DNA from 2 places in the Alishewanella maricola genome. Region 2 is predicted to be linked to the other one. Evidence: predicted binding sites of a transcription regulator. Region 2 holds the regulator's gene; the other holds the start of a gene.

Region 1 (4,968 bases), on a different contig from region 2:
AACGGTTGGTACTTGGCATAGCCAAGGTGCGATAAGGTCACCACAACATCTTCTTCGGTGATCAAATCTTCGATATTGATATCCAGCATATTATCCTGGATCTCAGTGCGTCGAGCATCGCCATACTGCGCTTTAATGGCTTCTAATTCTTCGCAAATTACTTCCATTAAACGTTCAGGGCTGGCCAAGATATGTAATAACTCGGCAATCAGTTCTAACAGATCTTTATATTCAGCTAAGATCTTTTCATGTTCCAGGCCGGTCAGCTTTTGTAAGCGTAAATCAAGAATGGCTTGAGCTTGCTGTTCAGTTAAGAAGTAAAAACCATCACGAATACCAAAATGTGCTTCTAACCACTCTGGTCGTGCGGCATCTTCACCAGCGCGCTCTAACATCGCCGTTACGCCACCGAGTTTCCAACCGCGCTCAACTAAACCGGCTTTCGCTTCGGCTGGGCTGGCAGAGGTTTTAATCAGTTCAATAATTTCATCGATGTTAGCCAGTGCAATGGCTAAACCTTCTAAGATATGGGCACGATCACGCGCTTTACGTAAGTCATAAACAGTACGACGGGTAACCACTTCACGGCGATGCAGGATAAAGTATTCCAGCATCGGGATCAGCCCCAGTAACTTCGGCTGATTGTTGGCCAAGGCCACCATATTGATACCAAACACGGTTTGCATTTGGGTATTGGCATACAGCTGGTTTAACATGACGTCGCTTGATTCGCCACGTTTCAATTCAATAACGATACGCATACCGTCTTTGTCTGATTCGTCACGTAAAGCCGATATGCCTTCAATACGTTTTTCTTTAACTAATTCCGCAATTTTTTCGATTAAGCGGGCTTTGTTCACTTGGTAAGGAATTTCGTGCACGATAATCGCTTCACGACCGGTTTTTTCATCGGTTTCGATAAAGGTTTTCGCGCGGATATACACCTTTCCACGACCCGTACGGTAAGCTTCTTCAATACCCTTACGGCCATTGATGATCGCAGACGTTGGGAAATCAGGACCGGGGATATATTGCATTAATTCATGCAATTCAATATTTGGGTTCGCAATTAATGCTAAACAGCCATCGATCACTTCGGTTAAGTTGTGTGGCGGGATATTGGTTGCCATACCCACAGCAATACCCGAAGAGCCGTTGATCAATAGATTAGGCACTTTGGTTGGCATAACCGCAGGGATCATTTCGGTGCCGTCATAGTTTGGCACGAAGTCTACGGTTTCTTTATCAAGGTCAGCCAGCAATTCGTGCGCAATGCGCGCCATGCGAACTTCGGTGTAACGCATCGCCGCTGCAGAATCGCCGTCGATGGAACCAAAGTTACCTTGGCCATCTACTAACATATAACGTAACGAGAATGGCTGAGCCATCCGGACGATCGTGTCGTATACCGCACTATCACCGTGTGGGTGATATTTACCGATAACATCGCCGACAACACGCGCCGATTTTTTATAGGCTTTGTTCCAATCGTTACCCAATTCCTTCATTGCGAATAACACACGACGGTGTACTGGCTTCAAACCGTCCCGCACATCGGGTAAGGCGCGGCCTACAATGACGCTCATCGCGTAATCGAGGTAAGAATTTTTTAATTCTTCTTCGATATTAATCGGGACTATTTCTTTGGCCAGATCTGTCATAAAACGTTATTTTCCCTTAAATCAAATAGATAACTCGCTTTTTTTGATCTTCTACAGCGCGAGACAACGCGGGATTCTACCACAGAATCAGCGCCTTGCCATGCCTGTTTATGCCTTGTATAAAGATTGCTGTCTTTGCCATAACAGATCAATGCCTTATAATGACAAAAAACAACAAGGTTAGCATTATGACAACGCATACTAATGTCGATCCCGCAGAGATCGCGAAATTCAATGATATCGCTGCCCGCTGGTGGGATCCAGAAGGTGAATTTAAGCCTTTACATCTGTTAAACCCGACGCGTTTAGGCTTTATTTGCGATCAAGTCGGTGGCATTTTTGAAACGACAACACTTGATGTGGGCTGTGGCGGCGGTATTTTAGCGGAAAGCATGGCACGGGCCGGTGCTAACGTAACCGCAATTGATATGGCCAGCGAAAGTTTAAATGTGGCGCGTTTGCATGCTTTAGACAGCGCTCTGACGATTGATTATCAACAAAGCACGGCCGAAGCGTTTGCCGCAATGCACCCCGCTAAGTTTGATTTAGTCACTTGCATGGAAATGTTAGAGCATGTGCCTGAGCCCGCTTCAGTGGTTCAAGCCTGTGCCGATTTAGCTGCACCTGGCGCCACTTTGATTTTTTCGACGATTAATAAAACGCCAAAAGCCTATTTAATGGCTATTTTAGGTGCAGAGCATTTATTACGGATCGTGCCTAAAGGGACGCATCAGTTTGATAAATTTATTCGCCCCTCTACACTGATGCGCTTTATCGAAGCGGCCGGCTTAGAGGTCGTGGATGCGACCGGTTTACACTTTAATCCGGTTTATAACAGCTTTAAAATTGGCCCTGGGTTAGACGTTAATTATTTTGTGGTGGCACGCAAACCCGCATAAGACAGCTAGCCGCCTAAACTAGGCGGCTTAATAACCAGATAAACTTAAAACGCTGCTTATTAGAACAAATGATTTTTTTACGCATTTTTAGCATAAAACACTTGCCTAAAATGCGTGATACCCGGCACACTGACTGTCAGGTTAGCAGCTACTTACTAGATTAAATATTCCGAAATTTTGCCGCATTTCCTCTCTTGCAAAAATCATTAATCCACTCTATCTTGTGATCGAATTTAGAAATACACCCATATGTTGTGTAATACAGCAGCAACACGGGGTTATTTTATCGCCGTGTTTTGCACACGCATCCCTTTATGATTAAAAAGAAACGGAATACTTCAGCAATGACTCAAACTCTTTTTGTGACCAAGCGCGATGGCCGCCGTGAACCCCTCGATTTAGATAAAATCCACCGAGTGATCACTTGGGCAGCCGAAGGTTTAGCTAACGTGTCGGTATCACAGGTAGAATTGAAATCGCATATCCAGTTTTATGATGGCATTAAATCTTCAGACATTCATGAAACCATTATTAAAGCAGCGGCTGACTTAATTTCGAAAGACACCCCTGATTATCAATATATGGCGGCGCGTTTAGCCGTATTTCATCTGCGTAAAAAAGCTTACGGTCAATTTGAGCCACCACACCTTTATAAGCATGTGGTTAAGATGGTGGAAGCTAAACGTTATGATGCGCATATCCTGGCCGATTACAGCGAAGCAGAATTAGATCAACTGAATAGCTTTATTGATCACGGTCGTGATTTGAACTTCAGTTATGCTGCGGTGAAGCAATTAGAAGGTAAATATCTGGTGCAAAACCGGGTTACCGGTGAAATTTATGAAAGCGCGCAGTTTTTATATATTTTAGTCGCGGCCTGCTTGTTTGCGAATTATCCGAAAAGCCAACGCCTAGATTTTATTCGCCGTTTCTATGACGCCACCTCATTATTCAAAATTTCCTTGCCCACACCCATTATGTCTGGTGTGCGAACCCCAACCCGTCAATTTAGCTCTTGCGTGTTAATTGAATGTGGCGATAGCTTAGACTCGATTAATGCGACTTCAAGCGCTATCGTCAAATACGTGAGTCAGCGCGCGGGTATCGGTATCAACGCCGGACGTATTCGCGCCTTAGGCAGTGCTATTCGTAATGGTGAAGCCTTTCATACTGGCTGTATCCCGTTTTATAAGCATTTTCAAACCGCAGTTAAAAGCTGTTCACAAGGGGGGGTGCGTGGTGGCGCGGCAACCTTATTCTACCCGCTTTGGCATTTAGAGGTAGAATCATTGCTTGTTCTGAAAAACAACCGTGGTGTTGAAGAAAACCGCGTGCGTCATTTAGATTACGGTGTACAGTTCAACCGATTAATGTATACCCGTTTAATCAAAGACGACTACATCACCCTGTTTAGCCCATCGGATGTACCAGGCTTGTATGACGCTTTCTTTGAAGATCAAGAACAGTTTGATGCTTTATACGTGAAATACGAAGCCGATAGCAAAATTCGCAAAAAACGGATTAAAGCCATTGAACTGTTTACCTTGTTCATGCAAGAACGTGCTAGTACCGGGCGTATCTACTTACAGAACGTCGATCACTGTAATACTCACAGCCCGTTTAATCCTAAGCTTGCGCCAGTGCGTCAAAGTAATCTCTGTTTAGAAATTGCTTTACCTACCAAGCCGCTTGAGCATGTGAACGATCCTAATGGGGAAATTGCCCTGTGCACCTTATCTGCGTTTAACTTAGGGGCCATTACTGATTTATCTGAATTAGAAGAGTTAGCTGACTTAGCCGTACGTTCATTAGATAGTTTGTTAGATTATCAAGACTACCCTATCCCAGCGGCTTACTCAGCATCGATTGCCCGCCGTACTCTGGGTGTCGGTGTGATCAACTACGCCTATTATCTGGCAAAAAATGGCGTGAAATACTCTGACGGTTCCGCTAACGGTTTAACGCACCGCACCTTTGAAGCGATTCAATTTTACCTATTAAAAGCGTCAATGAAACTAGCGCAAGAGCGTGGTCCTTGTCCTAAGTTTAACGAGACCACTTATGCGCAAGGTATTTTACCAATTGATACCTATAAAAAAGATTTAGATAAAGTTTGCCAAGAACCCTTACATCTAGATTGGGAAACGCTGCGTAAAGATATTCAACAATATGGTTTACGTAACTCTACTTTATCGGCCTTAATGCCGTCAGAGACCTCTTCGCAGATCTCTAACGCCACCAATGGTATCGAGCCACCACGTGGCCATATCAGTGTGAAAGCCAGCAAAGACGGTATTTTAAAACAAGTTGTTCCAGAATATGAACGCTTAAAAGATCAGTACGAATTGCTTTGGGATATTCCGACTAACGATGGTTACTTAGCCTTAGTCGCGATCATGCAGAAGTTT
Region 2 (4,968 bases):
CCTTTAAAAAGTGGTGCCTTCTAACGGTAGGGGTAATTGTTCATGACAAGCCGATTTAAAGCCAAGCTGTATGCCAATCAAACGCACGCTGTGCTCTTGCCTGCGTTGCCAAGCCTGCGCTAATAGTTGTGCCAATAAGCGCGGATCTAAACGATGACATTGGGTTTCTACTGTCGTTTGCCGAAAATCACTGAATTTTAATTTCACACCAATTTTTTGTAGTAATGCCGCTTTACCGCTTTGTGCTAAACGCTGCTCTAAGGTGGGTAATAACTGTAGCATTTCTTGTTCGGCTTGCTCTAAGTCCGCGATGTCGTTCGGCAATGTCTGTTCTACACCGATCGATTTACGTTCACGATCTTGCCGGACCGGGCGTTCATCAATACCTTGGCTGCGTTTAATTAACGTAGCGGCGAAGCTGCCAAAATGCCGAGATAACAAGGCAAGTCGCTCTGTACTGATCTCTTCACCTGGCTGACAAATATCACGGCAAAAATGAAATCCGAGCTTGGCAAGTTTCTCTGCGGTTTTTACCCCAACGCCGGGGATTTTGCGCAGGGCGAGTTGCAGAACAAAATCGTTGATAGCCTCAGGCGGGATCACAAATAAACCATCGGGTTTTTGTTCATCACTGGCGATTTTGGCGAGAAATTTATTGGGCGCTACCCCAGCAGAAACGGTTAAACCGGTTTCTGCTAACACCGTGCGGCGAATATCCGCAGCAATCAGCGTGGCGCTAGCTTTAAATTGCTTACAATCGGTGACATCTAAATAGGCTTCATCTAAAGAAAGTGGTTCGACGTGCTCGGTATAACGGCGAAATATGCTTTGGATCTGTTGGCTAACGGCTTTGTATTTATCCATGCTCCCGCGCATTAAGGTTAGATGCGGGCAACGCTTTAAGGCTTCATGTGTCGGCATGGCGGAGCGCACACCAAAAGCCCGAGCCGGATAATTGCAGGTGGCAATCACGCCGCGTTCAGATCGACTACCGCCAATAGCTAACGGAATATGCCGCAGGGCAGGATTGTCGCGCATTTCAACCGCGGCAAAGAAGCAATCCATGTCTAAATGGATAATTTTTCGATGCGACATAATCCTGCTGCAAATAGCGCTGTATGAATAACCAGTAATTTACGCCCCTTGTAACACGTTGTAAAGCAAGTGGCAGTATTTCTGCACAGCCAGTAAGATTTTTTTAGACTTCATTTCATTTAGCTGTCTGGATGTCTGTTTTTTCAGTGCAAGAATTAAAAAATAAGAGTAGAATAACCAACAATTTTTAGACTGTTGTCAATCGATCAGCGTGGTAGCCGCGCGCAGGAGAAAGCATGTTAAAGCGTGAAATGAATATTGCAGATTTCGATCCGGAATTATGGCAATCCATGGTACAAGAAACTGAACGTCAAGAAGCCCATATCGAGCTTATCGCTTCAGAAAACTATGCCAGCCCTCGGGTATTGCAGGCGCAAGGTTCACAGTTAACGAATAAATATGCCGAAGGTTATCCGCATAAGCGTTACTACGGTGGTTGTGAATATGTTGATTTAGCCGAAGATTTAGCCATTGCTCGTGCTAAAGAATTGTTTGGTGCTGACTACGCTAACGTACAGCCACACTCTGGCTCACAAGCTAACTCAGCAGTATTTTTAGCGTTATTAAACGCTGGCGATACCATTTTAGGTATGAGCTTAGCGCATGGCGGTCACTTAACGCACGGTGCGAGTGTCAGCTCATCCGGTAAACTTTATCATGCTGTGCAATATGGCCTGCATCCCGAAACCGGCGTAATTGATTATGATCAAGCCGAAGCCTTAGCGCTAGAACACAAACCTAAGCTGATTATTGCTGGTTTCTCTGCTTATTCTGGTATTGTTGATTGGCAGCGTTTCCGTGATATCGCGGATAAAGTCGGTGCATACTTACTGGTTGATATGGCGCACGTAGCCGGTTTAGTGGCGGCGGGTTTATATCCAAACCCCGTACCTATTGCTGATGTCGTGACAACGACAACGCATAAAACCTTAGCCGGTCCACGTGGTGGTTTAATTTTGGCGCGTAAAAACGAAGCCATTGAGAAAAAGTTAAACTCAGCGGTGTTCCCTGGCGGCCAAGGCGGCCCTTTAATGCACGTTATTGCGGCAAAAGCGGTAGCCTTTAAAGAAGCCTTACAGCCTGAATTTAAAGTGTATCAGCAACAAGTGTTACTAAATGCCAAAGCCATGTGTGCTGAGATGATCTCTCGCGGTTATAAAGTGGTATCAGGCGGTACGGAAAACCACTTGTTCTTGATGGATCTCATCGACAAAGATATTACCGGTAAAGAAGCGGATGCATGGTTAGGTTTAGCGCACATTACCGTTAATAAAAACTCAGTGCCTAACGACCCACGTTCACCTTTTGTGACCAGTGGCTTACGAATTGGTACTCCGGCTATTACCCGTCGTGGCTTTAAAGAAGCTGAAGCACGTTTAGTGGCAACATTGATTTGTGAAGTCTTAGACAGCCGTGGTGATGAAGCGGTTATTGCATCCGTCAGAGCCCGTGTTTCTGAGGTATGTAGCCGTTTCCCAGTTTATGCGTAAACTAAAATAACATGTTATGATGGCCGCAATTGCGGCCATTATTTTATCCGGCCATCTCAAAAAGTCCCGATAGGGTGATATAGAGAGCTCAGCATGTTTTGTCCCTTTTGTAACGCGGATGACACCAAAGTCATTGATTCTCGTTTAGTCGCCGACGGTCATCAAGTGCGCCGGCGTCGTGAATGTTTGGCTTGCCATGAACGTTTTACGACCTTTGAAGCTGCCGAACTGGTGATGCCGCGCATTATTAAGCGTGATGGTTCGCGTGAGCCTTTTAACGAAGATAAATTACGCAATGGCTTATTGCGTTCGTTAGAAAAACGCCCGGTATCTACCGAAGAAATCGAACAGCTGATCCATAAAATTAAATCGCAATTACGTGCAACGGGCGAACGTGAAGTCGGTAGTCATTTGCTGGGTAATTTAATTATGGATGAGTTAGTTAAAGTCGATAAAGTGGCTTATGTGCGCTTTGCTTCCGTGTATCGCTCATTCAAAGATATTCGTGAGTTTGGCGAGGAAATTGCCCGATTGGGAGAGAAGTAACGGTGTCCTTTTCAGAAGCCGATCATCAGTATATGACGCTGGCGTTAAGCTTAGCTGCGGCTGGGCGTTTCACCACCGATCCTAATCCTAATGTGGGTGCGGTGTTGGTGAAAAACGCTCAGGTTATAGGGCAAGGCTATCATCGACAAGCGGGGCAGGGCCATGCCGAAGTGTATGCTTTACAACAAGCCGGCTCTGCGGCAGCAGGCGCGACTTGTTATGTCACGTTAGAGCCTTGTGCGCATTATGGACGCACCCCGCCTTGCGCCGAAGCGTTAGTCAAAGCTGGGGTCAGTCGGGTGGTGATTGCCATGTTAGATCCGAATCCACTGGTGGCAGGCAAAGGCGTCGCTATCCTCGAAAGCGCAGGGATCAGCGTGCAGCATGGTTTGCTTACGAACGCCGCTCGGGCGCTTAATCCGGGTTTTCTCAGTCGGATGGAACGTCAACGACCTTATGTCTGGCTCAAAATGGCCGCCAGTTTAGATGGGCGCACAGCACTGGCGAATGGCGTAAGTCAATGGTTAACCGGGGATGTTGCCCGTGATGATGTGCAGCAGTTTCGAGCTCAGAGCAGCGCGATTCTTTCTACTGCTAGCACCGTTTTAGCCGACAATGCCCGTTTAACGGTGCGACAAACCGCGAGCAATACCATTACTACTTTAGCCGATGGCGGCTTACGCCAGCCACTGCGCGTGATCTTGGATCGGCAACAGCGCTTAACCGGTACTGAAGCCTTATTTAGTCAAGGTGGCGCGGTGTTACTTTGCTATGACGCAGCACAAGCCGCAAAGCAACTTAGCACCTCTAAAGTTAGGGTGACTCAATTGCCTTTAGCCGTGTTAGCGTCAGATCAATTCGATTTATCGGCCTTGCTTAAAGCGTTACATCAGCAGCATATTAATAGCGTGTGGACTGAAGCGGGAAGCACGCTTGCTGGGGCGTTATTGCAACATGGGCTAGTCGATGAAGTCATCTTGTATCAAGCGCCACTCCTGTTGGGTGACTGCGCTCAACCTTTAGCGAAATTGGGCGATTTCCAACAATTAACCGAAGTACCGCATTTAACGCTGCTGGATGTACACCAACTCGGCAACGATATTCGAATTCGGGCGAAGCCTACTACAGCAACTGTTGCCAACCCAACAAAAGAGAGCTGATATGTTTACCGGTATTATTGCTGCCACAGGTCACATTAGCCGCTTAACCGTTAAAGGCGGCGATTTAGAAGTGCAGATCCACAGTGAGCAGTTAGATTTTAGCGATGTGCAGTTAGGGGACAGTATTGCCAGCAATGGGGTCTGTCTTACCGTTACCCAATTGCTAGCCCAAGGTTTTGTCGCTGATGTATCCGCTGAAACACTCGCCTTAACCCGCTTTAGTCAGTATCAGGTGGGACAGAGAGTGAATTTAGAAAAAGCCTTATTAGCCACCAGTCGATTAGGTGGTCATCTGGTCAGTGGTCACGTTGATGGCGTAACCGAGCTGCTGCGTATTGAAAAAACCGCGCGCGCCTGGCAACTGTGGTTTGCTATGCCTGCGGCGTTAGCCCCTTATTTAGCACATAAAGGTTCGGTAACCATTGATGGCGTCAGCCTAACCGTAAATGAATTAAGTGCCACAGCCTTTCGTTTAACGATAGTGCCGCATACGGCTGCGCAAACGACATTGCTGCAGTTGCAAAAAGGCAGCTTGGTCCATATAGAGGTGGATCTGATCGCGCGTTATTTAGAACGCTTACTCCATACTAAAACACCTGCCCCTACAACAGGTGTTGATCTGGCGTTGTTAGCGCAACGCGGGTTTTTATAAAGAAGGTTAGCTATGCAACTGAATA

What was found. Region 2 encodes NrdR, which represses ribonucleotide reductase genes. Its sites were predicted from a motif close to AAACACNANATNTNGTGTTT; they were not measured.
Region 1: nrdA (class 1a ribonucleoside-diphosphate reductase subunit alpha) is a predicted target of NrdR. The motif match lies at 2,801-2,820, and genes of this name have one in related genera.

What each region holds. Positions count from the first base shown of each region.
Region 1 is NZ_JAEINI020000008.1:13,790-18,757, forward strand. It holds gene gyrA (DNA gyrase subunit A) at 1-1,661, opposite strand, end outside; gene ubiG (bifunctional 2-polyprenyl-6-hydroxyphenol methylase/3-demethylubiquinol 3-O-methyltransferase UbiG) at 1,850-2,560, shown strand; gene nrdA (class 1a ribonucleoside-diphosphate reductase subunit alpha) at 2,905-4,968, shown strand, end outside.
Region 2 is NZ_JAEINI020000001.1:569,705-574,672, forward strand. It holds gene dinB (DNA polymerase IV) at 4-1,095, opposite strand; gene glyA (serine hydroxymethyltransferase) at 1,332-2,585, shown strand; gene nrdR (transcriptional regulator NrdR) at 2,679-3,131, shown strand; gene ribD (bifunctional diaminohydroxyphosphoribosylaminopyrimidine deaminase/5-amino-6-(5-phosphoribosylamino)uracil reductase RibD) at 3,134-4,291, shown strand; gene JAO78_RS02825 (riboflavin synthase) at 4,293-4,943, shown strand; gene ribBA (bifunctional 3,4-dihydroxy-2-butanone-4-phosphate synthase/GTP cyclohydrolase II) at 4,956-4,968, shown strand, end outside.